Solitalea canadensis DSM 3403: one gene and its partner. The protein of the gene in region 2 interacts with the protein of the main gene of each other region in a pairwise test. Links are inferred from orthologs where the notes say so. Each region holds a gene or a part of one and is shown on either strand. Other genes may lie near its edges. The genes, in order: recJ and SOLCA_RS12120.

Region 1 (17,654 bases), 2.2 Mb from region 2 along the record:
TGAACATAAAGACTATAATCTACTCGAAATCGTTTCTAATGCAGTACGTGAAATGAGCGAAGGAGAGCTATTGCAAGCAGAGAAGGCTCGTAAGATGGATATTGAAGAGGAACTTTACTTTGAAGTGATCCGTCAGAAAACAGCGTCCTTAATTGCTTCGTGCTGTGCTTGTGGTGCTGCATCGGCAAATGCATCGGTAGAAGATATTGAAAGGATGCGTGTTTTTGGTGAAAAGATCGGAATTGCTTTTCAGATAAAAGACGATCTTTTTGATTTTGGTCACGATGATGTAGGAAAACCTCGTGGTATTGATATCAAGGAGAAGAAAGTGACTCTTCCTTTGATTTATGCATTAAAAACTTGTGACCGTACACAGAAGAGATATATCATCAATCTGGTGAAAAATCATAATGAAGATGCTGTAAAGGTTCAGGAAATCATTGAGTTTGTAAATAAAACCGGTGGTTTGGAACTTGCAGAACAAACCATGTTCAAATATCAGGAAGAGGCTTTTGAAATTTTAAGGACATTCCCTGATACCGAACAACGCCGATCATTAGAGCAATTGGTTCGTTTTACAACGGAAAGAAAAAAATAGGATGGTGAAAACGGGTAATTGATAATTACCCATTCATCAGACAGTCAGTTTGCTTATTCATACTTTTAATAATAATAAAATGTCGAACGAAGTTATTTATTTCGGAAGTTTTCTTGTGTTCATTGCTGCGATGTTAAGCCTCGATTTAGGGGTGTTTAACAAAAAAGACCATGTTGTAAGCTTAAAGGAAGCACTAATAATGAGCATTATTTGGGTTTCGCTGGCGCTTGGATTCTATGCGGTAATTTATTTTAAAGGTGATTTACTTCATGGAATTACTGATATGGCTCGTTTACAGGAAGTCGTATTAGCTCATAAGCATAATATAAAACTGATACCTGATAATTTTGAGGCGAGCTTAGAAATTTATCGTCATAATCTTTCTTTAGAATTTATCACCGGTTATGTTGTTGAATATGCGCTATCAGTTGATAATATCTTCGTAATTGTATTGGTGTTTACGGCTTTCGGTGTTGAGAAGATTTATTATCACAGAGTATTGTTCTGGGGTATATTAGGAGCCGTTATTATGCGTTTCCTGTTCATCTTTATCGGTGCCACATTGATCACTAAATTCGGATGGATTCTTTACGTATTCGGCGGATTCCTTGTTTATACAGGGGTAATGATGTTCATCAATCGCGACCACGATGAAGAAATTGACCCTCAAAATCACAAAGTAGTACGTTGGGCTCAGCACGTTTTCTCTGTATGGCCACATTATGAAGGCAATAAGTTCTTTGTAAAAAGAGATGCAAAAACTTTGGTTACGCCACTATTCATTGTTTTATTAGTTATTGAGTTTACCGACCTGATCTTCGCAGTCGATTCAATTCCTGCAATTTTCGCTGTAACTAAAGATCCGTATATCGTATTCTTCTCAAATATCTTCGCGATTTTAGGTTTACGTTCTATGTTCTTCTTGTTGGTAAACATTATTCATAAGTTCCACTATCTTAAGGTTGGCTTATCAGTATTATTAGTCTTTATCGGGGTGAAAATGCTTGCGCACAGTTACCTTGAAAAAATAGGTTTCCAAACTTCTCACTCACTGATCATTATCCTTTTGATACTAACGGTAAGTGTTGTAGCGTCGCTAATGTTTCCAAAAAGACATGATGTTGAAAAAAAATAATAACTATTAAAATGATAGTTTAAATAATTTAAAGCCCGATTTTCATCGGGCTTTTCTTGTTTTTTGCCCTTTCTGATAGCTGTAGGGCCATCCATTGTATACAGGATCAGTTTAAAATCCGCTATATTTGGATATAAACAACACAAAATTTTATGTCAGTAACAGTAACCGGATTGTCATCCACAGCATTAATGGAGTTAGAGAATAAGTATGGAGCGCATAATTATCACCCATTACCCGTTGTGCTTGATAAGGGTGAAGGTGTATATGTTTGGGATGTTGAAGGTAAACGTTACTTCGATTTTCTTTCAGCTTATTCTGCCGTAAATCAAGGTCATTGTCACCCTAAAATTATAAACACACTTGTAGAGCAGGCACAAAAGTTAACACTTACATCACGAGCTTTCTATAATAGTACATTAGGTGAATATGAAAAATTTGTAACCGGTTATTTTGGTTTCGATAAAGTTTTACCAATGAACACGGGGGCAGAAGCCGTTGAAACTGCAATTAAGATTTGTCGCAAGTGGGCATACGAGAAAAAGGGTTTGCCTACAGATTCTGCCCAAATCATAGTTTGTGAACAGAACTTCCATGGTCGCACAACCACAATTGTTTCCTTTTCGAGCGATAGTGGTGCAAGCAAAAACTTTGGTCCTTTCCCTTCTGGATTTATCCGTATTCCTTATAATGATTTAGAGGAATTAGCAAAAGCTTTGGAGAAACCTAACGTTGCAGGTTTCTTAGTAGAGCCAATTCAGGGTGAAGCAGGAGTTTTTGTTCCGGATGAAGGCTATCTGGCAAAAGCCAAGGAATTGTGTAAGAAAAAAAATGTATTATTCATTGCAGATGAGGTACAAACCGGGATTGCTCGCACAGGTAAATTGCTGGCTTGTGATCATGAAAATGTTAAACCGGATATGCTGATTCTTGGTAAAGCCATTTCAGGGGGAGTACTACCTGTTTCGGCAGTTTTATGTAATGACGATATTATGAATGTGATTACGCCAGGAACTCATGGTTCCACCTTTGGAGGTAATCCATTGGCTAATAAAGTGGCGATGGCTGCATTAGAAGTTGTAAGTGATGAGCAATTAGCAGAAAATGCGGAGTGTTTAGGAAAGATTTTCCGTGCTGAAATTCAAAAGCTGGTTGATGAATCTGATTTATTGGTATTGGTAAGAGGAAAAGGCTTGTTAAATGCCATTGTTGTAAACGATACAGAAGATAGTAGTACCGCATGGGATATTTGTATGCAGTTAAAGGAAAACGGTTTATTGGCTAAGCCAACCCATGGAAACATTATTCGTTTTGCACCGCCTTTAGTGATGAATGAAGAACAATTACACGAATGTATCGCGATTATAAGAAAGACCGTATTGGCCTTTAAAAAATAAAATTCCTAAGAAATGATTAGTGCGGCAATTCAATTTTGAGTTGCCGTTTTTTGTAAATAAGAACTCTATAGCTGAGCCAAATGAAAAAACTCGGATTAATAGGTGGCATCAGTTGGGTGTCGACCTCAGATTATTACAAATTAATCAATGAAGGTGTAAATGCTAAGTTAGGCGGTTTAAATTTTGCTGAATGTATCATCTACTCATTTAACTATGCAGATATAAAAAAGAATAATGATAACGATGATTGGGATGCAACGTTAAACATGATTCTAAAAGCAGCTGAATGTTTGAAGTTGAGCGGAGCTGAAGCAATTATTCTCTGCGCTAATACAATGCACTTGATAGCTGATAAGCTACAACTGCAAATTGATATACCAATTATTCATATTGCTGAAGTTACTGCAAGAGAAATAAAAAAGGATGAAATAAAGAAAATAGGATTGCTTGGGACGAAGTTTACGATGGAGAGGGATTTCTTCAGAAATAAGCTTTCTGATCAAGGTATTAAATCTGTAATACCAGCAGCAGCTGACAGAGACTTTATTCAGGAAACGATCTATTATGAATTGGGGAAAGGTATTATAAAGGAAGAAACCAAACAGCGTTATATTTCCATTATTAATAATTTGATAAAACAAGGTGCAGAGGGCATCATTTTAGGTTGTACTGAAATACCATTGATCATTAAACAGAACGATGTTTCTGTAAAAGTATTTGATACTACTTTAATTCATTCGGCTGCTGCTGTAGAGTTTATACTTTCTTATTAAGTTTTTATCTTGAGCAATAGTTAAAAAATGAAGAGGGTTGTAAATGAAATTTGATACCTCTTTGCTCAAATAGTTGTTGCGGCAGGAGTGCAACGAGTAATATTATGGGAAAGGGTAAAAAGATTTTTGAGATTTAGATAGATGAAATATCATAACAAGAAAGTACTTATAACGGGAGCTTCCTCTGGGATTGGCGAAGCAATCGCCTATGCATTTGCTAAAGAAGGTGCATTTTTAATTCTGGCCGCTAGAAATATTGAAGAATTGGAGCGTGTGAAATGCAATTGCATTGGTGCAGAACATGTGGTTACTACTTTCTTGGATATCAGTGATCATGATAAAGTGTTTACAAAGATGGAGTTGCTCATTAATGAATTTGGCCCCATTGATGTGTTGGTAAATAATGCGGGAATTAGTCAGCGTTCATTGGCTATTAATACATACTTTGAGGTAGAGAAGCAAATGATTGATGTAAACCTGTTGGGAACAATTGCCGTTACAAAAGGTCTTTTGCCAACAATGATAACACACGGCAAAGCTGAAATTGTAGTTATTTCCAGTATTATGGGCAAATTGGGCGGACCATTACGATCTGCTTACGCAGCCTCTAAGCATGGGCTTCATGGTTTCTTTGATACACTACGTGCCGAACACTATAAAGATGGGTTAAAAGTTCTGATTGTTTGCCCCGGATACATTAAAACTAATATTAGTATAAATGCATTAACTGGCACCGGAAAACCTCAGGCAACAATGGATGAAGCAACCGGAAAAGGTTATTCTCCTGAATATATAGCCAATAAGATATTAAAAGCGCTTAAGCAAAACAGGGAGGAGATTGTGGTGGCAAAAGGAAGGGAAAGAATGGGTGTTGTGTTAAAACGTTTCTTCCCAGGCTTATTGAGTTGGATAATCAGAAAGGCTAAAACTGTGTAATTTTTTGGCAAGCAGTTATTGTCTGATGTGCAATGTACTTACAGATCCTTCGTTCCTCAGGATGACAAGTTTATGGTCTGACAGCAGAATAAATTAAACTTAGCGACTTCGTGTCTTAGCGGTTCAATTTATACAGCCTGTTCAAGCATTAAGCCCAGCAACTCCTCAAGATATTTACGATCATTTGCCAGCCGCGGAACCTTATGTTGTCCGCCTAGTTTGCCTTTGTTCTTCATCCAGTTATAAAAAGTTCCTTCTGGTGCCACATGTAATAGAGGACGACGAAGCGCCATGTCTTTATAACGTTTGGCCTCATAGTCTGAGTTTTGTTTTTTCAGATTTTCATCCAATAAATCAAGGAAATGTTCTATGTTTTCTGGTCGTCGTTCAAACTCGATGATCCACTCGTGTCCACCGTTCTCTCCATCTGTAAAATAAACAGGACCGGCAGTGTAATCCTTGATAATGGAATTAGTGGCCTTGGTGGCAGCTGTTAAAGCTTGCTCTGCATTCTCAATAATTAATTCTTCACCAAAGGCATTTATAAAATGGCGGGTACGTCCGGTAATTTGAATCCTAAAAGGATTCAAACTTGTGAATTTAATCGTGTCACCAATCATGTATCGCCATAAACCACCATTGGTAGAGATGATGATAGCATAGTTTTTATTGAGCTCTACCTCACTTAAATCTAATGTTTTTGCATAAGGATCACCGTAGTTTTCCATTGGCAAAAACTCATAATAAATTCCATAGTCGAGCATTAATAGCATTTCAGTGCTATTGCTCTGATCCTGTATTCCAAAGAAACCTTCTGAAGCATTATAGGTCTCAAGGTAATACATGTCGTCAGACGGGATTAATTTTCTAAACTGTTCACGGTAAGGTGTAAAGTTTACAGCGCCATGCACATATAACTCAAGATTAGGCCATACCTCAAGTAGGTTACTTTTGCCGGTAAGTTCAAGAATGCGTTTGGCAAGAATTACCGTCCAGGTTGGAACACCAGTTATACTGGTAACATTCTCATTCATGGTGGCATGAGCCATTTTTTCAATCTTGGCTTCCCATTCATCCATTAATGCAATGGATAAATCCGGAGTACGGTAGAATTCGGCCCAGATTGGTAAATTCTGAATTAAAACAGCAGAAAGATCTCCGTAGCAAGACTCATCATTTAGCTGGTTAACCTGGTGACTTCCGCCCATAACCAAACCTTTTCCGGTAAACATTTGTGTTTCAGGACGATTATTGCAGTAAATGGCCAACATATCTTTGCCACCTTTAAAGTGGCACTCTTCCAATGATTCTTCACTTACCGGAATGAATTTACTTTTATCACTGGTTGTACCTGATGATTTCGCGAACCAGGTAATATTGCTTGACCATAATATATTCTTTTCCCCCTTCATCATCCGCTCAATATAGGGTTTCAATGAGTCGTAATTTTGAATAGGGAAGCGTTGTTTAAAGTCGGATGGGCTGTCGATAGATCTAAAATCATGTTTCAACCCCCATTCAGTATTGCGAGCGGTATTCACTAAGTCGGAAAGCCACTCTTGCTGAACTTCAAGCGGGTATTTCATGAAAAGCTCAATTTGATGAATTCGCTTTTTCATGATCCAGGAAACAATATTGTTGATTATCGACATGCTTTTGATGTTTAAATCCCTTTAAATTACAAAACTTTAGGGCGTAATACGAAATTCCTGCCAAGATATACACGACGAACCTGTTCGTCTGCAGCAAGATCCTCGGCTGTTCCCGACTTTAATATCGATCCTTCAAACAATAAATAAGCTCTGTCGGTAATCGATAACGTTTCCTGAACGTTGTGGTCGGTAATAAGAATTCCGATGTTCTTGGTCTTAAGTTTTGCTACAATTGTTTGAATTTCTTCCACCGCAATAGGGTCAACGCCAGCAAATGGCTCATCTAAAAGAATAAACTTAGGGTCAACTGCGAGACAACGGGCAATTTCTGTACGACGGCGTTCTCCTCCTGAGAGTAAATCTCCGCGATTCTTTCGCACTTTGTTTAAACTGAATTCAGTCAATAAAGCCTCCAGTTTTTCATGACGTTGCTCCTTGTTTAAACCAGTCATTTCAAGTATTGCCATAATGTTATCTTCAACAGTAAGCTTACGAAAAACAGAAGCTTCCTGTGCCAGATAACCGATACCCTTTTGAGCACGTTTGTACATTGCATCGTAAGTTATCTCTTGATCATCAAGAAAAACATGACCATCATTAGGTTTTATTAAACCAGTAATCATGTAAAAAGAAGTGGTTTTGCCCGCACCGTTAGGGCCAAGTAGTCCTACAATTTCTCCTTGTTTTACATTAAACGATACATGGTTTACCACTGTGCGTTTTTTGTAGGTTTTTACCAGATTTTCAGCGCGTAGCTCAAGCTTTGATTCGTTTATATCCACTGGTTTCTAGTTTATTCAAATTTTATGTCTTTAACATTTAATTGAATGGTGGTTTTTCCATTCCAGGTATTCTCCTCAATACTGTAACAAATATCAAATGGAATACCTTTTCTTATGCGTTGATAATGCTGGCCTAAATTAAAACCTATGCAATCAAAAAAATAACCTTCTGATTGTTGAACGGTAAACTTCAAGTGATTATTTCCCACCACTTGCGGCTCCCCTTTACACCATACATTTTTTGAGGCAAAAGTAGGCTTCATATTGCCCGGTCCAAAAGGGGCAAATTGCTTAATAATCCGTACTAATTTAGGTTCAATGGTATTTAATTTTACGTATTCATCAATTTCAATTTCCTGAGAAAGCGAACGTTCTTCAATGGTTGATGCAACAACTTCTTCGAACTTATTGATAAATGCCGTTATATTCTCAAGAGGAATGGTAAGCCCCGCAGCATATTTATGTCCACCATACTGTTCCAAAAGATCACTGCAAGCACTTATCGCTTCATGAATATCAAATCCGTTAACAGAGCGGGCAGAACCTGTGGCTTTGCCGTTTGACTCAGTAAGAATGATGGTAGGACGATAATATTTTTCAATCAGTCGCGAAGCAACGATACCGATAACTCCCTTATGCCAGGTAGGAGAAAATAAAACTGTTGATTTACGAGTCTGCTGACTTGGGTCGGATTCCAGCATTGCCAATGCTTCACCTGTAATACTGTTATCAAACTCCTTGCGTTCGGTGTTTTTAAGATTAACCAGCTGTCCTTTTTCAGTGGCCAATTCTGATGAACCTGAAATTAATAAATGCACCGCATGTTTAGCATCATCAATACGACCGGCGGCATTAATTCGAGGTCCAATCTGAAAAACAATGTCAGTTATTGTTATTGCTTCTTTTTGAGCGGAAAGGTCTATTAATGCTTTTAATCCTTCACAGGGGTTTTCATTAATTCTTTTCAGCCCATAAAAAGCAAGCGTTCTGTTTTCTCCGGTAATAGGAACAATATCAGAGGCAATACTGACCGCAACCAGATCGAGAAAGGGTTCGAGGTAAGTAAACGGCATATTGTTTTTTTCTGCAAATGCCTGAATGAGTTTAAAGCCGATTCCACAACCGGAAAGCTCCTTATAGGGATATTCACAATCATGTCTTTTGGGATCAAGAACAGCTATAGCGTAAGGAACCTCATCGCCTGGTAAATGGTGATCACAAATAATAAAATCAATTCCTTTTTCATTTGCGTAATCAATCTTATCAACAGATTTAATGCCGCAATCAAGCGCAATAATTAACGAATGGTTGTTTTCCTCAGCCCAGTCAATGCCTTTAGTTGAAATACCATAGCCCTCTTTATACCTGTCGGGGATATAGTAACTAAGATTATTGTAAAACTTTTTAAAGAAACTGTAAACCAGCGAAACTGAAGTAGTTCCATCTACATCATAATCTCCGTAAATAAGGATCTTTTCTTGATTTTTTATTGCTTCTTCAATCCGGTCGATCGCTTTTTCCATGTCAAGCATCAGGAAGGGATCATGTAGATGTCTTATATCAGGGCGAAAAAAATCTTTGGCACTATCAAAATCAACGATACCACGTCTTTCGAGTAGTTTAGCGATAATGGGTGAAACATTCAGTTCCTGCGACAACAAGTCCACCACGTCATTTTTATAATCCGAATGTGTAATCCACCTTTTATCCATAGTATAATTCAAGGGGTAAAAATAATAGTTTTTATGGAATGTGTTTTTTCTTTAAGTGAGCGCATGCAAGTAATAGCTTTCAATATTGTTTAAATATTTGATATACAAAAGGGTGAATACTGTTTTGTGGAAAAGTAATTTTCTCTATTCTTCAAAGTAAGTTAATGTTGTGCGATTTCGAGCGCCGGGTATGAGGCTTTTATTTTATAAGTTTAAGCTTTGTAACGAGATGCTTAAAAATTTTATCTTTGCCGGATGCAATCGAAAATAGAAGGCTATATATCAGAGATCAATGCGTTTACTCCGGCAAACGCCGAGGAGTTGGAGCAATTCCGTATAAAATTTTTAGGACGTAAAGGTATTGTGGGTGAAATGTTTGAAGAGTTCAAACAAGTTACACCAGAAGAAAAGCGCGTTTTAGGTAAGGTCCTCAACGTTTTTAAACAAACTGCAGAGGCAAAAGTAAATGAATTTAAGGAGCAGTTCGAAAATCATCAGCAACAGCATTCCGGTATAGACCTTACGTTGCCAGGCGAACCGATTAATATTGGTTCTCGTCATCCGCTTTCGTTAGTTCGTAAAGAAATCGTCGAAATATTTTCACGTATTGGCTTTAACGTTGCTGAGGGACCAGAAATTGAAGATGACTGGCATAACTTCTCCGCATTGAATTTTCCTCAGGACCACCCGGCTCGCGATATGCAAGACACATTCTTTATTCAAAAAGATACAGGGTCTGATAAAGGAGATATTGCATTACGTACACATACATCATCTGTGCAAGTACGAATGATGGAAGCAGGTAAACCTCCTTTCCGTGCAATTATGCCAGGTCGTGTGTTTCGTAATGAAGCGATTTCAGCTCGTGCGCATTGTATTTTTCATCAGGTGGAAGGTCTTTATATTGATGAAAATGTTTCGTTTGCAGATTTAAAACAGACGCTTTATTACTTTGTTCAGGAATTGCTGGGCAAAGGAACAGAAGTTCGTTTCCGTCCTTCATTCTTTCCTTTCACAGAGCCATCAGCCGAAATGGACGTGACTTGTTTGATCTGTGGAGGTGAGGGTTGTAATGTGTGTAAATATACCGGATGGGTTGAAATATTAGGTTGTGGCATGGTGGATCCGAATGTCCTTGATAATTGTAATATCGATTCAAAAAAATATACTGGATTTGCCTTTGGTATGGGTATTGAGCGTATTACCATGCTGAAATACCAAGTGAAAGACCTTCGCTTATTTTTTGAAAATGATGTGCGTTTCCTCAAACAGTTCCAATCAGAAATTATATAACAGCCCACTGTAGATGGATGTAGATAAAATATCAATAAGCATAAAAAACGCTGCTCAACATCTTTTCAGACGCTATGGCTATCATAAAACCAGTGTCAATGAAATTGCGGCAAAAGCGAATTTAGCCAAAGCCACCATCTATAAGTATTTTGAAAGCAAAGAGTTAATTCTCAATGCAATCATCATGGATTATCTTGATAAGCATATTCAGGAGCTTGCTGCAAGTGTTGATCCTAACCAGGAGAAATTAAGCAGTAAGGAGATTTCTGATCTTATTTTAAAAGCCAGCCGGTTAACATATACGGCATGTAATGAGTTTATAGGCTGGGAGTTTATCAGGGAGTCTGCAAATGCGCAGGCATTTTTGAAAAATCTTTCTAATGAGATCGAATTACTGATTATGGGTGTTGTTATGAAAGTAAGACATGTTGATGCTGATAGTGAACAGGCTCGTCGTACACGTTTTTTAGTTTCAGCTAGTAAGAGTATTGTGTTTTCATTTGCGTTTACTTCGGTAACCGATGCTGATGTAAAGAAGAATTTTATTCAGTTTCGTAATGAAATCCTTCCCTATTTGATCAGGGGAGCATTTGTATAAAGTAAATTGCATAGCTTAGTGTACGTGTGACACTTATTTTACATTAGACCATTTTAGTATTTGGTACAAATGTTGTATGTTTGTAGCATGAATTAACACATTCTACACATGAGACGAGAACTAAAAGATTTCTCATTGGAGCTTGAACAAAAATTTGAGTTCTACTGCAAACCAAAGAGCAGTCTTTTACGTTTTATAATCAGACTTTTCAAATTGTAAAGTTTCATAGATAAATTGGTTTAGGTTGAGCCCCGTATAACAGAGATGTTGACGGGGTTTTCTTTTTTGATCCGGGATACACAGATTTTGTTTTTGGGATTACACAGATTTTTTAGGGGATTACACCGATTTGTAATTTTAAATTATACATTCCGAGCGCTCCCTTCTCCTTCAGGAGAAGGGCAGGGGATGAGGTGTTTACTCCAAAATAATTGTTTGCGCTTTGTTTAATTTGAATGTTTCCCTAAGGTTCATTCGAGTAATTCTTTTATTATCCAGCTTATAAACCAACACAAATTCCATATCACTTATATTTATGAAAGTGGAGTATAACGTACCTGCTTCTTTCCTCTTCTCTGTAACTGTTTTGGGTTGCACTGCTTTCGCTGCAATATTTCCCACTTCTTTTAGTGTTAATGGAGTTGAGGTCTCGGTTAATCGCTTAATCTCTGCTTCCATAGCATCATAACGCTTACAAGGATAATTGCCTGCAGCAGTATCTGATAGTAAGAAATTGGTGGCCATTAAATAGTTGTTGGCTATTCTTATTACCTTTTTCTCTCCTTTTACCCATTCGATAACTGCCGCATTGCCAGATTTATCACCAAATAGCAAATGTCCGTTTGACAAACAAATATCTTTGGCCGATAAGAATGTCAGGGCATCCTCTACGGTTTTGCACTTAGCCAAAATTTCATCACCTAAATTGCCTTTAGGTTTATTGCAACCTTTGGGTGTACTTTGATTGGGGGTTACCGCTCCATCAAAAAATAATCCGGATTGGTTAATTCCGCCTTGAGCAAAATCATCCCATCCATACCATAATCTCCCTAATTCCGATTTATTCGGAGGCATGATTTTGATGTAAGGCTTCACATTGTACCAATAATCTTCATTATTAACTGCATAGATTTTGCCTGTAGTTTTGTCAATAAAATACAAGATAGAGCAGGCTGTGCTGGTTAATGAGGTTATTAATTGAAGACTTAGGACTAATACTAATTGTCTCATTTTGTCAGACTTGTTGAAATTATCATTAAAGTTATTGAAATGTATTGATATTACTGATTGCGTAATCATAACGCTGTTTAACAACCGTCTGAAAAATCGTACTTTTGCAGCCTGATGGCAAAAAAGAAATTTGAACCTTACATAGCTGAGGGCGTGGAAATTGTGGACATTGCTCATGATGGGCGTGCAATAGGTAAACATGATGATCGGGTAATCTTTGTTGATAAGGCTGTTCCTGGCGACTTTGTAGATATCAATGTAAATTACAGAAGAAGGCAATTGTTTGAAGGGAAAATCGATAAACTTCATAAACCTTCAGAATATCGTGCAGAGCCTTTTTGTTCTCATTTCGGTGTTTGTGGAGGATGCAAATGGCAGCATTTGAGCTATGAGGGTCAACTTAAATTTAAACAGAAGCAAGTTGTTGATGCTTTGGAGCGTATTGGTGGCATAAGTACTGAATCATTGATCCCTATTTTCGGATCTGAGAAAACGACTTATTACAGAAATAAAATGGAATATACTTTTTCCAATAAGCGTTGGCTTACGGAAGAAGACATGCAAAATGCAGCTAACTTAGAACAGGATGCACTAGGATTTCATGTTCCTTTGCGCTTTGATAAGATCATCGATATTCAGCATTGTTATTTGCAGCAAGATCCTTCTAATGAAATTAGAAATGCGATTCGTGCTTATGCACTTGAAAATCAATTGTCGTTCTATGATTTGAAGGAGCATAAAGGACAACTACGTAACCTGATCATCCGTACGGCAAGTACAGGCGAATTGATGATAATTGTGGTGTTTGCGCATGCAAGTAAATCTGTTATTAATACAATGATGGATTATGTTGCAGATCGATTCCCGCAGATTACTTCATTATCTTATGTGGTTAATCAAAAAAAGAACGATACCATTTTTGACCAAAATGTGGTTACCTATAAAGGCCGTGACCATATTTTTGAAGAAATGGAAGGGATTAAATTTAAAATTTCTCCCAAATCATTCTATCAAACTAACTCTGAGCAGGCTTATAACCTATATAAGATAACCCGCGATTTTGCCGACTTTAAAGGCGACGAATTGGTATACGATCTTTATACCGGGGCAGGGACAATTGCTAATTTTGTTGCAAAGAAAGTAAAGCAAGTTGTGGGTGTTGAGTATGTTCCGGAAGCGATAGAGGATGCTAAGATCAATTCTGAAATCAATGGAATTGATAATACATTATTTTATGCAGGAGATATGAAAGATGTTTTAAATGCAGATTTCATTGCTCAGCATGGAAAACCCAATGTTGTTATCTCTGATCCGCCTAGAGCTGGAATGCATGCAGATGTTGTGGCGCGCATCAACGAAATGGAACCAGAGAAAATCGTGTATGTTAGCTGTAATCCGGCTACGCAAGCAAGAGACTTGGCACTGTTGAATGAAAAGTATGAAGTAGTGAAAATTCAACCGGTTGATATGTTCCCGCAAACAATTCACGTGGAGAATGTTGTTTTACTAAGAAAAAGATAAGAGGTCACGCAAAGCCGCAATGGTTTATGCCCTTGCCGTCTTTACAAGTGATACTTTTCCTTTTACTATGGAAATATAAAATTCTGATTAGAAGGAGAATGTTGTTTTACTAAAAAAGATAAGGTGTAACACACAGAGATGAAAACAATCAGCGTAATCATTCAATGGAATCTGTGTAATCCTAATAAATAGTTATGGAGTTAGAAAATTCTGATCAGCCGCAAAAAGGTCCTAGTCCTTTGGTGAGCTTGGAAAAAGACCTTAAGTTATACAATGAATCAATCAGAGAAGTTGCTGCGGATATTTTGGAAGCAAAACTTTCTGATTACCCGATCTTCGTTGCTCATCAACATGAGGTGAGCCTTGGTCAGATGATTTTAAACAGTAAGGAACTTAAAACAAGCTGGAATATAAATGCCGCTACTTTAGAAGAGTTCATTGAAAAGAACGTAATTGCAAAAGAACGTGAGGAATATTTTGTAAATAATTATAAAGATCCGGAAGCGTATATGTGTTTGTTTGTCATAGTACCTGAAGGAGCCAATTTTGTTTTTTATCCATACAAGTAATTATTAATGTGTAAACTTTAAATGCTCTTTTTTGCCCATTAAATATTTACCATTATTTTTAACTCTTTGATTTTGCCCATGAGTACAAAAATTAAGATACTGGATAAAAAACAGATCCAGCAAAAGATAGATCGTATTGCATATCAAATTTTGGAAGACAATTTCGAAGAAAAAGAAATTGTTTTGGCCGGTATCATTCCCCGTGGGAATACACTTGCCGAGCGATTAAAGAAGAAAATCGAATCGATAGGCGAGTTAAAGGTTAAACTGGTAAATATTGAATTGAAGAAGGATAGCAGTTCGTTAGAGGCCAAGACTGATGTTGCAATTGAAGAGTGTATTGATAAAGTGATAGTGGTGGTAGACGATGTGCTGAATAGCGGGCGGACATTAGTTTATGGTTTGGGTATTTTTCTGAATATTCCAACCAAAAAAGTAAGGACGGTTGTATTGGTAGATAGAAGCCATAAATTATTCCCAATCCATACAGATTTTGTAGGTCTGGAGCTTTCTACCGTAGCCCAAGAACATATTGATGTTGTGTTGGGTGTTGAAGGACAGGAGGATGCGGTGTATTTGGTGTAAGGAAAATGGCTAATACGTTCTCTCAATTATTTGTTCATGTAATTTTTACCGTAAAAGGCCGTGCTAATCTAATTCATGAGTCTTTCAGAGAAAAGGTTGAAAAGTATATAGCGGGGATTGTTTCTAATAAGAAACAGAAGTTATATGCTATTTATTGCATGCCAGATCATGTACATATATTGATAAGCATATCCCCCTCTGCTACTATTTCTGACTTGGTGCGAGATATAAAATCGGCGTCATCTTCCTTCATATCATTAAATAAATGGGTTGTTGGCAAATTTAGTTGGCAGGAAGGATTTGGTGCTTTCTCTTATTCAAAATCGCAGGTAGATAAGGTAGTCAATTATATTATCAAGCAGCCAGAACATCATAAACACCAATCGTTTAAAGATGAATATTTAGAGTTATTACGAAGGTTTGATGTTTCCTATAATGAAGAATACCTTTTCGATTGGGTAGAATCCTGAATACGTCAAGTGTCACTCCTCCGGAGCTAAATCAAGGTAAAGCTATTGCACTATTAAGGTTTGGCTTCTCTGAAGCTTGCTCCAATGGAGTTCAATAAATTAGACAATAGAAGTCTACTCTGAAAGGCCATGCCTTAGTAGCTATTTATTAGCCTCTTAGCTGCCAAAGTCAACTTTTCTTAGATTTGCTCCGAATGGAGCTCATACTTAGGAGGCTTATGGATTAATTAAATAATAGTTTGAGCCCCGGAGGGGCGGAACAGTAGGTAGAATCAAAAATTAGATAATCCTTTTTACCCTTATGAATAATTATAATTTTACTGTAGTTGAACGTTTTATGCGTTATGTACAGGTTGATACCCAAAGTGATGGCAGTTCAACTGCTTCACCGACCACTGAAAAGCAGAAAGATTTAAGCAAAATATTAGTTCAGGAGTTGCAAGCCATGGGCGTTGCTGATGCTCATCTTGATGATTTCGGCTATGTATATGCAACGATTCCGGCTAATACCGAAAAGAAAGTTCCCGTTATTTGTTTCTGTTCGCATGTGGATACTTCTCCGGATTGTAGTGGGAAAAATGTAAAGCCAATTATTCATAAGAATTACCAAGGACAAGATCTTGTTTTGCCTGATGATAATACCCAGGTTATTAAAATGGTTGATCATCCGGATCTAAAAGATCAGATTGGAAATGATATTATTACAGCTAGCGGAACCACATTATTAGGCGCCGACAATAAAGCTGGTGTTGCGGAAATTATGGATGCTGCCAATTATTGGATGGCGCATCCGGAAGTAAAACATGGTCAGATTCGTATTTTATTTACTCCCGATGAAGAAGTTGGTCGCGGTGTAAATAATGTCGATATGAAAAAACTTGCAGCAGATTTTGGTTACACGATTGATGGCGAAACCTTAGGCTCATTGGAAAATGAAACTTTCTCGGCAGATGGTTTAAAGATTACCATTTATGGAGTGAGTGCTCACCCCGGTTTTGCAAAAGGTAAAATGGAAAGTGCTATCAAAATTGCTTCAGAAATTGTTGCAGCTCTGCCAAAAGATCATTTGTCACCTGAAACTACTGAAGGAAAAGAAGGTTTTGTTCATCCTGTAGGTATCCAGGGAAATGTGGAAGAAGCAAGTGTTTCCTTTATCATTCGCGATCATATTACTGCAAATCTTGCTAAACACGAGGATGTAGTTAAACAAATTGCTGAAAAAGTGATAGCTAATTACCCGTTCTCAAAATTCGAGATCAAGATCAGTGAACAATACAGAAACTTTAAGGAAGTGTTGGATCAGCATCCTCAAGTAATAGAATATGCATTAGAAGGTATTAAGCGTAGTGGTATGGAGCCAAAATTACAAAGTATTAGAGGAGGAACAGATGGTTCTCGCTTATCATTTATGGGCTTGCCTTGTCCGAATGTATTTGCAGGTGAACATGCATTTCACTCAAAACATGAATGGGCATCTGTACAGGACATGCAAAAGGCGGTAGAGACGATTGTTAATATTGCAAGCGTGTGGGAGGAAAAAATTTAGCCTAATTTGGGAATTTGAGGATTTAGGAATTTGAAAATAGTTCATTCCTAAATCCTCAAAAATTCATCAGTAATTCCAATTTTTCAATTGTTCCATATAGCAAAGGCGAATTCTCAAATTTCCCAAATTATCTTATTTCCTTTCTATCCATCCCAGTGCTAACCTGATTTTGTGGTATTCCACTTCTCCTCTTAAAAAATCAAAAATATCTTTTAGCTTATCACTTCCGGTTGCTTTATGCGCTAAGCGAACTCGTTCAATCTCGTCTAAACTTACGAATTGTAATAGGTCGATGTTATCTCCTTTAATATATAAGGCCGAAATGTGCGAAAACACTGTTTGAAGTGAAAGTTTCCGGTTCGCAGCTACTTCTTCAGGCGTGAAATTCTTATTTAACAGGTAAAGCGTTTCCTTAAATGTATCTCCTTTTGTTCTGGAGCCACTCCCATTTCGGTTAATATGATTGGTAATTAATTCAATGAACTGAGTGCCATATTTCTCCATTTTTCGTTGACCGATACCCGAAATAGATAACAAGGCATTTTCAGTCTGTGGCTTTTCAGCAACCATTTGCCGCAATGAAGCATCGGTAAAGATTGAATAAGCAGGAACTTTTTCTTTTTCCGCAAATTCTCGCCGCAGTCGGCGTAATGCTTCAAATAATTTATCGTCTGTGGTTTCAACAACTGGTGTTATATCATCTAATGGAATTGTCTGTGTTTTCTTAACCTCTCTGACTACTGGATAAACAAGGTCAGCTGTTTTCTTTCCGAATAATATTTCCTTACCAAGTTCAGTTGATTTTAAGCTAAAGCCTTCATCGTAAGCCATCTCAATGATGCCCAGATTGAGCATTT
Region 2 (12,505 bases):
ACTGATTAAATTATCCTCGTTATTTGGAAGCCACTCTAGGTCTTTGTCCTCATGATTTACAATCCACAAAGAACCATTATCTAATTTTGAAACTACATTTTTAAGCAGACCTTCAAATATTTCAACACTCTTCGCCCTTTGATGCTTGAATGATATCCCATACCATTTTATTGTTGACTCAAAATCTTCATCAAAAAAATCAATATATTCCTGTCTATCATAAGGAAGTACTTTTTCAAATCTCTTTTTAACTCAATCATAATCTTTTACTAACACAATTCAGGGCTATTTCCATAAAAATCACCAAATACAATGAAAAAAAAGTACAAAAGGCAGTAGCCCCGAAATTCAGGGCTACACAAAATGAACTTCCGTCCGTTCTGTCGGTTAGAGTTTTCTTTCAGGTCTTATAAAATTAATCAGTTTTTCTTGCTTTTTAAGGCAGTAATCTTTCAACAACATAAATTACTCGTTCTTTATTTCACAATGCAAAGTTTAATTTGCTCTACCGCTTAAAATAATGGTTTATTTTATTAATCCTAGTGTAACAGAATAAAATGCAACTAAAGATGCAATGATATATAAAATAAAAAAAAACTTACCTTTTCTCCGTCTATCTTTTGAATATTGTTCAACAATCTGAAATATATCTTTTCTTCGATGATAAGTTATAAAATAATTTAGCGAAATAATAATAATTGCACCCAATATAGTCCACATTAAAACAAGATCTTTTGCAATTCTGAAATGAAAAATACAAAATAAAATACGCCCCAAAACAATGAGGTTAAGGTTTTGAAAAAACACTATCCCAAGAAAAGCGTCAACAGCAGGATTTTCATCTTTTCTTATCTTTTGTAAACCTTTATACATCCAATAATAGGCCTCTTTAATCATGTACTTTATAGTTCTTTATATTTGGTAAAATAATATTCGTATTATCAGCTAAATGTTTAATCGGCGTTTCTTGATGAGGCATGTCAGGTAATTCTGTTGTAATTAAAGACCAAAGAGATGCCATTAAAAAATTTGCTTTGGGTCCTAATCTCATTAAGTAAATCCCAATACCGGCAGTTACATTAGCAGCAGTTTTCTCTCCTGATTGATTTCCAGAGATGTACATGGCTCCATCAACCATAAATCCAGTAACTAAAACTCCTTTTCCAACATTTTCAATAACTGCAGTAACTTTGCTCAGAGGTATTGCTGTTATCACACCCTTTGCATTAGTGAAATATAACTCAGAACCTTTGTATGTCGCTAATATTAAAGTTGATCCATCTGCAGCCCAACCAAGTGCCGTCCCTGTTGAGGCTACAGCTTCTATTTGTGCTTTACTTTCTTTATCAGCATGTCGTTTTTTCCTTTTTCCATTTCCCCCATCAGTTGCTATCACATTGGTGGGAGGATAGATATAATTCTTGAGTTTTCTAAATTCGTCATTATTATCTCTTTTATCCATAAGAGACCTTAGAAATGGAGATGATCCAAAAAGAAGAGATTCTTCATCCGAATCATTTTTTCTATCAAAAAAAGGGCTAGGAGCCATACCATCAGGATCAAGAAACCTAACGGGACTATCAAACCCATAATTATATGGAGAATATCTCCTCATTAATTCAGCCAACGGATCTATTATATGCCACCGGCCCAGCACTGGATCATAGAACCGTGCCCCGTAATCATACTGATTCAAATCAAAATCTTCCTGCAGTTCCTTACCATTGTAAAGGTACTTATTTTTTGCACTGGATACCCATTCGGACTGAGTCATACCAAAAGCATAGTAACTGCTCTCCTGAATGGTCTCCACGCCCTGAGATCCTTTGATAATGGTGGCTCTGACATTACCCAGATGATCCGTCAGGTTATACTGATACTGATAGCTGGATGTAAGGTTTCTTGCAATGCCTTCTTCCGTTTGAATAAACTCCAAAGCTCCGGCCTTATAATGAATACCTCCCACATAGTCAACCGTAACGCCACTACTAACCTTACGTAACTTTCTTCCGATTGCATCATAGATGTAATCAATAGCCTGACTATTAACCTTAATTTGTTGTGGCAAATTCAGGTAATTATAGCTAATGTTGAGGTTCCTTGTCTGATCGCTAGTATTGGTACTTCCGAGTAGGTTCCCATTCGGGTCGCTGTAATCGTAACTCGTTAGCCCTTTTCGTTGTCCGAGACTGTTAGCAGACTGATCATCTACGCTTTCCAAGCGGTTCGATAGATTGCCGTTTTTATACGTATAGGTCAGATCATCGATTAAGGAAGCAGATCCTCCGTTACGTTTTAAGGTTTTAATATTCCCCATTACATCGTAGGTTAACACCTCATTAAAGTTACTGCCAATGGTGGAAGTAGCTGACAACAACCGGTTTAGTTTGTCATAACCGAATTGATAAGCTTTTTGGGTAGTTGCATTAGGATTACGGTTCTTCCAAGTCATTTCAGAAATATTACCATTATACTGAGATGCAGCACCGTTGCCTTCATATTTCAACTCCATACCAAACTGGTCAGTAATATCTGTTAAATTGGCATCATTAATTTTTGTCAGCCAGCCGCGGATGTTATAGGCATAATCCACCGCTTGCAGGTACGAGCCGCCATTGTTTTCCGAGTGCAGTTGTTTTTTAATCTGCTGACCCAGTTCATTGTATTTATACGAAGCCAGTAGTACTTCTTTGGTGGGGTCAGCACCTATCAGTTCATAAGTATTGATTCTGCGTCCCATGTGATCATATTCATAACGGGTAGTGATCTCCAGCGGTGCTTTACCTGAAACGGTATGGGTACGTTTAGATATTTTAAGCTGTCCGGGGAAATCGTAGGTGTTATCCACCACATCCTGACCTAAAAGGTAGTTTGTGCTCTTACTTTGAATTACTCTACCTTCATTATCGTAATAGTTTACCGTCCATAAATAAGTATTGCCACCATCCAATACTTTTACTTTGGTCCCGGTTAAAAGGCTTCTGGTCATTGGACTTTGATTTCCAGTTGGCACACCGAAGGGATTACCAGGAAATAAGTAATTATCATAATAGTTAACAGTTAAAACATCGATGGTCGCACCGTCTGTTTTAGGATATGAGCGAGTGGTATATCCCAATGTGTTACCGTCGCGGTCTTCCCATAAAAAATTTATTTGATCATCTACAGCTGTTTGTACTACAGTTCTAGTTTGATTGTCATTATTCACTAAACCTGTGATAATCAATCTACCCATGACATCATATTTGGAGAATATCCATTGTTTTTTATTACGTTGATTGGCATCCTGAGTTAACACTACCTGATCCAGCTTATTGTACACAATGAACTCCCAACCCTTAGCAGGGATCTTTTTTTCCACCACCCGCTGACGATCATCGTAATGATAGGCATAGATCAGCTCATTGAAGGTGGCATCGTTTTCAGTAATGGAAATAGCCGTAACAGCCGGAGGAATTACATAACGCAAATTGCCGAAATCATCGTACACGTACTGAGTCGATAACGCGATACCTGCATCATCGTAGGTACGCTTAAGTACCACTCTACCTTCCTTATCCGTGAATTCTTCTGTTGTGCCTTTGGTTCCAGTTGCATTTACCCAATTTTCATCTTTAATAATGGTTTTATACAACTGATTGGCTTCATAGAAAGTAGCCGTAGCTCCGGAGCCGTCCGCTTTAACCGTCCACAGTTTTACTTCATTGGCGACATTGGTGCCATATTCTGTTTTTATCGTATGGCCCGATTCGGTAATGGATGCATTTAATAACTGCCAGGCTTCGCCTGCAGCTCCCTGTTGCTCTACCCGATTTAATGGCGAGGCTTCAAACTGGGTTTCTGCAAAAGGATAACCAGTACGGGCAATATTGGCAGCTAAAGTGCTGGGATTCGTTGTAGCATAAAAGCTACTCACAGTTGTGCCCGGCACAATGTTTTTATAACTGCCGTTGCCTGTTGCATCCACGTAGGGTAAATACTTCTTCGCTTCCCGGCCAAAGGCATCGTATTCAAACGGCTGGACAATGTCGTTAAGCAAAGGGCTGCCCTTAGTTTGTACTGTTTGCAGCGGACGGCCTAGTCCATCAAAGTACTGGATCGTCTGGCTGATCTCACAGGTACTGCGGTTGGCCAGACCCGTTTCATCTATAATGCCCGGTACTTTAATCGTGTTGGTAAGAATGTAATTCTGATTGGCGCTCGGTGCTGCCGCCAGTGGCACACAGTAAGCAGCTGCTCCACTGATGTAAATCCTTACATTGCTGCTTGCCGGAATGTTCACTCCCGGTAGCAAAGTAACACTTTGGGTCGCCATAATCTCCGACTGACCAGAGTAAGTGGATAAACTCACGTTCGCCTGCTGGGCAAATGTGCTGATACAGGTTATGTTCAGGATAGCTACTAATAGTAGCGTCCTTTTGTTTAAAAATCGTATCATTCGTATTCTACTTGGTAAATGTTATTGGTTTTGGTAATGATAATCCGTTGTTTTCAGGATGTTGCCTTCCTGATCCTTGATCCATTTCAGTCGCTGAAAACCATCGTACACGTAATAGGTAGTCTGTCCCTTGGCATCGGTTGAACTGGTCATACCTACTAACGGCTCATAGGTATAGGTGGTTATTTGAGCATCAGATGGGAATATCCGAATGTCATCTACATAAGCACTTGCTAAGAAAGTCTTAGTACCCGTGTACGTTTCTTCTTTATACTTCCAAAGATTTCCCTCTAATTCAAACCATCCAATGGTGTAAGTACGGGAATTAGGTTTGGTAAATGACACCGTGAAGCTACGACCATAATTACATTTTAGCCCTGTATGAAATTTAACTATTGATGCCGCAGCGTCTTCTTCAAAACTCTCAAAATAAAACTCGTTCTCTGCTGCATTTTTGCATTCAGCAACTGGGTATTGCTGGTTATAACCCCATTTATAGGTGGTAGAAGGTCCCTTTTGTGGAGTAACTCCAAGTAAATTACTTTTAGTATCATACCCATTGAAATTATACACCTGACTGGGGGTTAAGCTACCGTTGTTAAACTTTTCTATGCTTAAAGGAGCAATGAGTGTATTGTTATTCCAAAAACCATAATTGTTCCTGACTTTTGTTAACTCCTTGGTGCTATTAAAGTTGGTTTGCTCAATTACAGAAGCAATTCGATGCTGCTGCGTCATCTTATCATACACCAAAATGCCTGCATAATCTTGCGGATATTTATATTGCTGAGAAATCGTTTCCTTTTTACTATTTATTGCTTCAGATTTGGACAACTGATAGTTTACAGGTGTTTTTTCATAGTAGTACTTTTCGGTCGTCACTGATTCACCGCCATTATCATCGTATAAAGTTGTTGTTTTGGACAATGGTTTATTAAAGCCGGTAAAACGTCTGATATTAGGAACTGTATTTCCATCAACATAATCAACACCATATAGAAAAGAAGCCCGAGTGCCTAGTTCAGGATAACTTTGAGAATAAAAGTCAGGGGGGAGTGTGTCATCAAACCACATAACACTCCTATCACTATAACCCTGCTCGCGCAAATCTTTCATATATAATGCCAACAGTATAGGGTTTGCATAACCCCAGGTAAGTGCCCCGAAACTGATTATATCCGTATTAATTTCATCAACCCAATCTTCTTTATTTATATCCGTTAACGCATGAGGTGACCGATAGTAGTAAGAATAATCTTCCTGCTTGATTATTTTTGAGCCCTTATAATAAGTTTTCTTCAATAGTTGACCTTGTAGCCACTCATCCGGTTCTTGCAATGAAAGTAGCATGTATTTATAAAAACTTGTAAAATAAGGCATGTTGTACCTAAACTGATAAGTGATTTTATGACGATCAGTTGTGTTGAGTACATTCTCATCATACTCAGTTACATATTCATAACCTACATATGAACCTTCTGTGGTTAACAGTGGTAACACGGAATTGGAAAAGTAATATCTATAATGTGTGTGTGGTCTGCTGATATAACCACCCTTCCACTTATTTTGAATATACAGCGGTAGAGCAGCTATTGTCCCCGAACTTTTACCATCAACCGGATTCGTATAATCGTAAGACTTTGCTTTAATTTTGGCCCCGTTATTATCAAAATAGTCAATTTTTTTGATCCGCAATCCTCCGGCATTAACAATATCATCCTCACCTATTTCACGCCAGCTTATTTTAAAATAAGTAAAGTGCGATTGTAAATTATACTCGTGATCGACAGGTATACCTTGATAAGTTATTTTTACTGTCATCTCATATTCTCCTGGAAGCAACTCTAAATATGTTTTATTTTCCTTTACTCTAATAGGGGCATTTTGTGCATTATTAAAGCCTTTTACAGTAACTCTTCCTTCAGGTTTTATTTGCTCTAGTAAAAATTCTACATTACATTGGCCATATGGAATATCATATTTTTTATCGATGTCTCCTTTCACGCCAAAATCAGAAGAACATTCCCATCCATAACCAGGATCAACATAACTATTATTACTAACGGTAAAACGTTTTTTATAACAACGTGCCTTGGTTACAGGATCAATATAATCGGGATCAGGAGCAAAACTACTACGAGGATAACCGCTGATCTGAATTTCTGCTTTCTTCAGCGCCAAATTATCATCAACTAACATATTTATCAGTTCTCTGGAACCTTGAGGGATGTTTTTAACTCTGAAGTTATTGTTCTCATAGGTATATTCAGTTTTTCCTCCTTCCGGCCAAACAATACTTTTCAAGGAGAAAACATTACTTTTTTCGGGTTTTACCGACCGATCTCCTCCATCATACAATGAAGGATCGACACCATCCTTTACAACTATAGATGGAATCATTGAATGGTTCATAATTCCATTAAAATACCCCCAATGATCTTGTGAAAATGAATATTTAGAGGGCATCATATCAAACGTATTGTAATCAAACTTATATTTGATTGGTGAGGTACTTGTTTGTCCCACAATACGCACGGAGTCTAAACGCAAACGTTTAAATCTATAATTATCAGCATAGTTCCAAATTACCGGTGCTGATCGTCCAAGATTTACATCATAATCTTTTCCAAGAAAATAACTGTAATCAAATATGATTTTTCTAATCAGTTGTTGCGCATTATTTAACACCTGAACCTCTTTTAATGCCTTACCTTGCATATCTTCTCTTTCCATGGTGATAAATTTGATTATTCCTTCCGGAAAGCTGATAGTGCTCACTAATGCTTCATCATAGGTATTATTTTCTGACACATAGGTACTTCCAGGATTGGTTAAATTTTCAGTATAAGCGCCTGTTGACTGGATATAATTTTGTCCTGAAATTTTAGGTATTTTGTACGAACTGTTAGTATAAGAATAATTAATCTCCTCATTACTGGTATTTTGTATTTTTTTTACTAACCAGCTATTTCGAGTAGCTCGCATAACGCCTGTTGGATCTGATTGAAAACTGGCTCCATCGGCTCCCAAATCAACAGCAACACCATTATCCAGTAAAAACGAAAAAAGATTTGTGTCTGATAACGAAATATTTATATCCTCTTTGGGAAAAGTCACAAATTTTTTTAGTTCCTGATTAAACATGAATTTTCCTGACTGCCCTACTACGGAATAGTAAAACTCATCCGGCATAAAATCTCTTTGTCCGTTGATTGCAAGTTTTGCCTCAAGCATATTTTGGGTCCTTTCCTGTAAACCTGGATCTTGCGAATAATGTGGTAATGCATTAAAATCTTTAATGGTAGTAAATCCAGTATTTCGGGTAACAGCAGGAATAAAATAATGCTCATCTGGTGCTCCTCTTACATTTCTGGTTACTTGTCCTCCGTAAGAAAGATTCCAGCCTAGACCCACCCAAGAGGCTTCCTGATCAACTCTTATCCCTCCTGCATGATAACTCAAAGTTATTGGAACCATAACATCCTTTATCTTAATCTCATATAAAGGAATACTTATTTGTGGAACGCCAGTAAAGTGTCCAACCGAAGTTTCTATAAAGCGATTAATTGCCGCAACCTGTGGTGAAGGTATATCAACTCTAGTTGGTATTGTTTGACTATGCACGGTGAAATGGCACAGGCATAATATCAATGATAAAAATTTAATTGTTTTCCTTTTCATAAGGCCCATAATCATTTATTATAAATATTGTTGCAATTCATTAAATGCAACAAGCATTTGAATGAGTTAACTTTTCTTTAAATACTTCTGTAGTATTCTGGGATAAGAGATTAAGTTGAATTAAAAACTCTATTTAAGTTTTTTCAATTCAGTTAATTGTGATTCTATTTTCTTGTAGTGCTCTCTTAATTCTATTATTTCATCTGTCTTAGTTTGCAACTGTTTATTCTGTTCTATCAAATGCAACGTCAACTCCTCAATTTTCTGAAGCAATTTTGCATTCATCTCCCCTAAATCAACTCCATTATTTTTAACCTCTTCTGCTGAAGGAATACCAGGGAGGTGTCCTTTTTCTTTGATGTGCTGTTCGGTTTCTTGCAGAGAAGGCAGATTGTAGTTTGGCATGAAAACGTAGTCTGGCCAAGGAGTAGCCTCTACTTTGATTTCTGTCGCACGAATTTTTCCTACAACTGCTAATTTGTAACCTTTGGGATCATTGGTTCCAATTCCAATATTTCCATCTTTCGTAGCAACCATTGATGTTCCGTGCACAGATTGATAGGATTTATAAATACTTACATCTGACAATTGAGTCTCGTAAACTAACTGTGGTTTTGTTCCGTCTATTGCATTCCACCAATCCCCTCTAAAAGTAACTCTTCCTCCTGATCCGGTGATTTCAGCAGTTTTAATGGCTAAGTATGCTTGATTATTATAAGTAACTTTATAAACATTTACGCTTACTGTATTATCTGTAAGCGGAACAACCGAAACATAATTATTTGAATATGCCGCCTGAATTATAACTCTATACTCGGCATTAATATTTCCGGCGGAAGTTGTCCCTCGGTATAACGACAAAGTCCCGCTTAAACCAGCTTGCGGATTAGCGACTCCACTTACAATCATAGGACTCAATAAAATATAGTGAGGAGTATAGCCCTGACCAATATCACTCGTCATCCCTAAGTTATAGGGAGTAACAAATGTTGAACTGGTTAAAATCATGTCAACACCAGATTTGACTTCCAATTTAGTTGCAGGTGTTGTTGTACCGATACCAACATTGCCATAACCTTCAGGAAGTAAATTCATATGCAATCCATCATATTCGAAAACTCGACCGGAAAGCGAAGTACCATCTCCTCGGCCTAAGCCTGAGTTGAATAAAGCAACTGAACGAGCACCTGAGTTCTGATTATCAAAAGAGGATCCTTTGGGTTTATAGGTTAATGCCAAGTGATTATATGTCAACCAGCCACTTCTTACGGACACAGCTTCCGTTCCGTTCCCAAATTTTAAATTTCCAGAAACTGTAAGAGATCCTGTGTTGATAGCGTTTGTAGTTGTATTTCCATTGTCCGTAACAGTTTGAAGAGTTTGAGCAAATGCTCCATTAAACCCAACCATGGCAACTAGTAGAAGTAATTGTTTTCTCATTATTTTAACTTTTGATTTTTTAATTGGTTAATAACATTCCATATTCAGTCAGCTATTCTCTCGATTAGCATCAACTTCATTCTTTCATTTTTTAAAGAATTACTTAGTTTTCTCTCATGTTTGATAGTTTTTACTCTTGGAATAGGTGCAACAGAATCCATAAATCACTGGAGTGGTTGAAAGTTGGTCGAATAAGGTGATGCATCAGCAAATAATTGCTGCACTTAAGAAAACAATCTAAACATAAGATTAATAGGCTTTTATTTAGTTACTTATAGATGCTCATTTATTGAAAAATACATACTATTAGTTATACATTTTTCCATCGGTAATGTTAGATTTAATGCATAGAAATTCTATGATTTTAATCACTTAAGGTAGATTTCAAAAAGTTCAAGCCAACTTTACTCAACAACCAACTGAAACCCTGTATCAAACGCAATCTTTCCGTCAACCTCTGCTTCACTAACTAGTAAGCCTTTGATTTTACCAGTTTTGCCTTTGGTGATTAAGTCAGTTAGGTGTTTGTCGGTTAGTTTTTTGCCGAATGCTTCAAAAGGTAATTTAAAACCACAAACCTGGAAATTGCTACATCCATAGGCTGAATTCCCTTTTTTAAGTGGGTGCTCCTTGCATTTCGGACAGCTCATTTCTGCTATGGAAAGAGTCTCTTTAGGGGCTTTTGGCTTTGGCTCTTTTTTAGGTTTTTCTTTTTCCTTAGGGGCTTCTTGTTCAATTGTAATAATTCGGCCGGTATTATGAATTACTTCGCGTGTAAGCTCCACCACCATTTGAATAAGCTCCTGCTTGAAAGTATCAAGCACGTACTCCCCTTTTTCGATCAGGCGAAGTTTACGCTCCCAATCACCGGTTAATTCGGCACTCTTTAATAATTCATTTTGAATGGTGTCGATTAAGTCGATGCCTGTTTGTGTGGCGAAGATGTTTTTCTTTTTCTTCTCGATGTATTTCCGTTTAAACAACGTTTCTATGATGTTAGCGCGAGTCGACGGTCGGCCGATACCGTTATCCTTCATCAATTCACGCATTTCTTCATCATCGACTTGCTTACCCGCAGTTTCCATAGCGCGCAACAAGGTTGCTTCTGTATATGGTTTTGGAGGTGATGTTTTCCCTTGATGAATGCGTGGTTCATGCGGACCACTCTCTCCTGCTTCAAAAACAGGCATTATTTTCTCTTCTTCCTCCCCTTCTTTTTTCTCTGTTTTATCGTTAGCGTAGAGTTCTTTCCACCCTGGTTCCAATATTTGTTTTCCGCTTGCTTTAAATTCTATCTGTCCAACCTTACCTAAAACTGTTGTGTTAGAAACCTTACATTCAGGATAAAACGCTGCAATAAAACGACGTGTTATTAGATCATAAATGCGCTTTTCATCCGTACTTAGTCCGACAGGCAAAACACCTGTTGGAATAATCGCATGGTGATCTGTTACTTTTTTATCATCAAAAACAGCCTTTAACTTGGGAATAGGTTTCGCCAGAATTGGTGCCGTAAACTGACTGTAATAGGTCAGTTGCTCCATTATTCCGGCTATTTTTGGATGCAAATCTTCCGAAAGATAAGTGGTGTCAACCCTTGGGTAGGTCACAAATTTCTTTTCGTAAAGGTTCTGAATGTATTTTAGCGTTTCATCGGCCGAATATCCATATTTTTTATTCGCATCCACCTGTAACGACGTTAAATCATATAGCCGGGGATTCCCTTCTTTTCCTTCCTTTTTCTCAAACGATGTTACTTCAAAAGGATATTGCTTTAAATATTCAAGCCCTTTTTCTGCTTTTTCAATATTCTTAAGTCGATCGATTGTTGCCGTAAATTCTGTCTCTCGATAAATGGTTTTTAGCTCCCAATATTCTTCAGAAACAAAAGCATTGATCTCTTTTTGTCGTTGAACGATCATCGCCAGGGTCGGAGTTTGAACCCTTCCGATCGATAAAACTACTTTTCCTTGGCCAAACTTCTTAGTGAACAAACGAGTAGCATTCATGCCCAACAGCCAATCGCCAATTGCCCTTGCACTCCCTGCGGCATATAAATTATTGAATTGTTCAGCGTTCTTAAGCTTTTGAAACCCTTCTCTAATCGCTTCTTCGGTTAATGATGAAATCCATAATCGTTTAACCGGAGCTACGCATTTTGCTTTCAAAAGTACCCAGCGCTGAATAAGTTCTCCTTCTTGTCCAGCATCACCGCAGTTAATCACTTCTTCACATTGCGAAATAAGATGCTCAATTACCTTAAATTGCTTTTGAACACCACCATTATCAATCAGCTTTATCCCGAAATTTTTAGGAATCATGGGCAGATCTTCCAATCGCCAGGCTTTCCAACGCTCAGTATAATCGTGAGGTTCTTTTAAGGTACAGAAGTGTCCAAAAGTCCAGGTTACCTGGTATCCATTGCCTTCATAGTAGCCATCTTTGCGCTGCTTAGCACCAATAACTTCTGCAATATCTTTAGCTACACTTGGTTTTTCGGCAATGCAAACTTTCATCTTACTGGATAACGCGTTTTTTTAATTAAGGGCAACAAAAATCGATATTTTTTTAATGTTTAATTAAATAAACAACAATACTCGGCAATAAACAACTAATTACCAGATTTATATGTTTACGACTAAACCTGAATTTAACGTCCATGCGGTTTTCGGTAATTGCTCACTAGTAACCGCTCAATCCTCTGTAAATTGCACATCAATGCATTTAGCTAAAATTCACTTAAACTTTTATTCTTAAAAAACAATACTCCTATCCCAGAACAACACACAATTAACTATAAATAAGCCAATTATAATAATTTCAGATTTTTTTTTGCTGCATAAAGAGATATTCTATTTTTGCGAAAGATGGAGCACATTCAACAACATATTGAAGCACTGATATTTGCCTCTGAACAAAGTATCACTTCTGCGGAAATTGTAGCCT

Evidence for each region.
Region 1: the proteins of SOLCA_RS12120 (region 2) and recJ interact in binary tests that used the Escherichia coli proteins (3 or more experiments, as listed by UniProt). The link is inferred for Solitalea canadensis DSM 3403 from one-to-one orthologs.

The regions. Positions count from the first base shown.
Region 1 is NC_017770.1:5,102,005-5,119,658, forward strand. Bases 6,636-9,575 are described here. They hold recJ (single-stranded-DNA-specific exonuclease RecJ), read right to left. Parts: upstream 8,986-9,575; coding sequence 7,285-8,985; downstream 6,636-7,284. Other genes in these bases: lptB (LPS export ABC transporter ATP-binding protein), read right to left, coding at 6,636-7,273; pheS (phenylalanine--tRNA ligase subunit alpha), read left to right, coding at 9,241-9,575. Also shown: SOLCA_RS21550 (polyprenyl synthetase family protein), read left to right, coding at 1-598; SOLCA_RS21555 (TerC family protein), read left to right, coding at 678-1,733; rocD (ornithine--oxo-acid transaminase), read left to right, coding at 1,886-3,130; SOLCA_RS21565 (aspartate/glutamate racemase family protein), read left to right, coding at 3,211-3,903; SOLCA_RS21570 (SDR family oxidoreductase), read left to right, coding at 4,045-4,839; SOLCA_RS21575 (GH3 auxin-responsive promoter family protein), read right to left, coding at 4,968-6,491; more of lptB, read right to left, coding at 6,518-6,635; more of pheS, read left to right, coding at 9,576-10,278; SOLCA_RS21595 (TetR/AcrR family transcriptional regulator), read left to right, coding at 10,292-10,876; SOLCA_RS21600 (carcinine hydrolase/isopenicillin-N N-acyltransferase family protein), read right to left, coding at 11,294-12,106; 23S rRNA (uracil(1939)-C(5))-methyltransferase RlmD, read left to right, coding at 12,221-13,627; SOLCA_RS21610 (hypothetical protein), read left to right, coding at 13,822-14,196; SOLCA_RS21615 (phosphoribosyltransferase family protein), read left to right, coding at 14,275-14,781; tnpA (IS200/IS605 family transposase), read left to right, coding at 14,787-15,251; pepT (peptidase T), read left to right, coding at 15,553-16,797; DNA helicase RecQ, read right to left, coding at 16,930-17,654. UniProt on the Escherichia coli protein: Single-stranded-DNA-specific exonuclease.
Region 2 is NC_017770.1:2,943,438-2,955,942, forward strand. The notes cover bases 9,520-12,505. They hold SOLCA_RS12120 (type IA DNA topoisomerase), read right to left. Parts: upstream 12,076-12,505; coding sequence 9,964-12,075; downstream 9,520-9,963. Other genes in these bases: SOLCA_RS22400 (hypothetical protein), read right to left, coding at 9,520-9,559; scpB (SMC-Scp complex subunit ScpB), read left to right, coding at 12,427-12,505. Also shown: SOLCA_RS12100 (hypothetical protein), read right to left, coding at 526-897; SOLCA_RS12105 (DUF6443 domain-containing protein), read right to left, coding at 890-4,438; SOLCA_RS12110 (hypothetical protein), read right to left, coding at 4,460-8,062; more of SOLCA_RS22400, read right to left, coding at 8,249-9,519.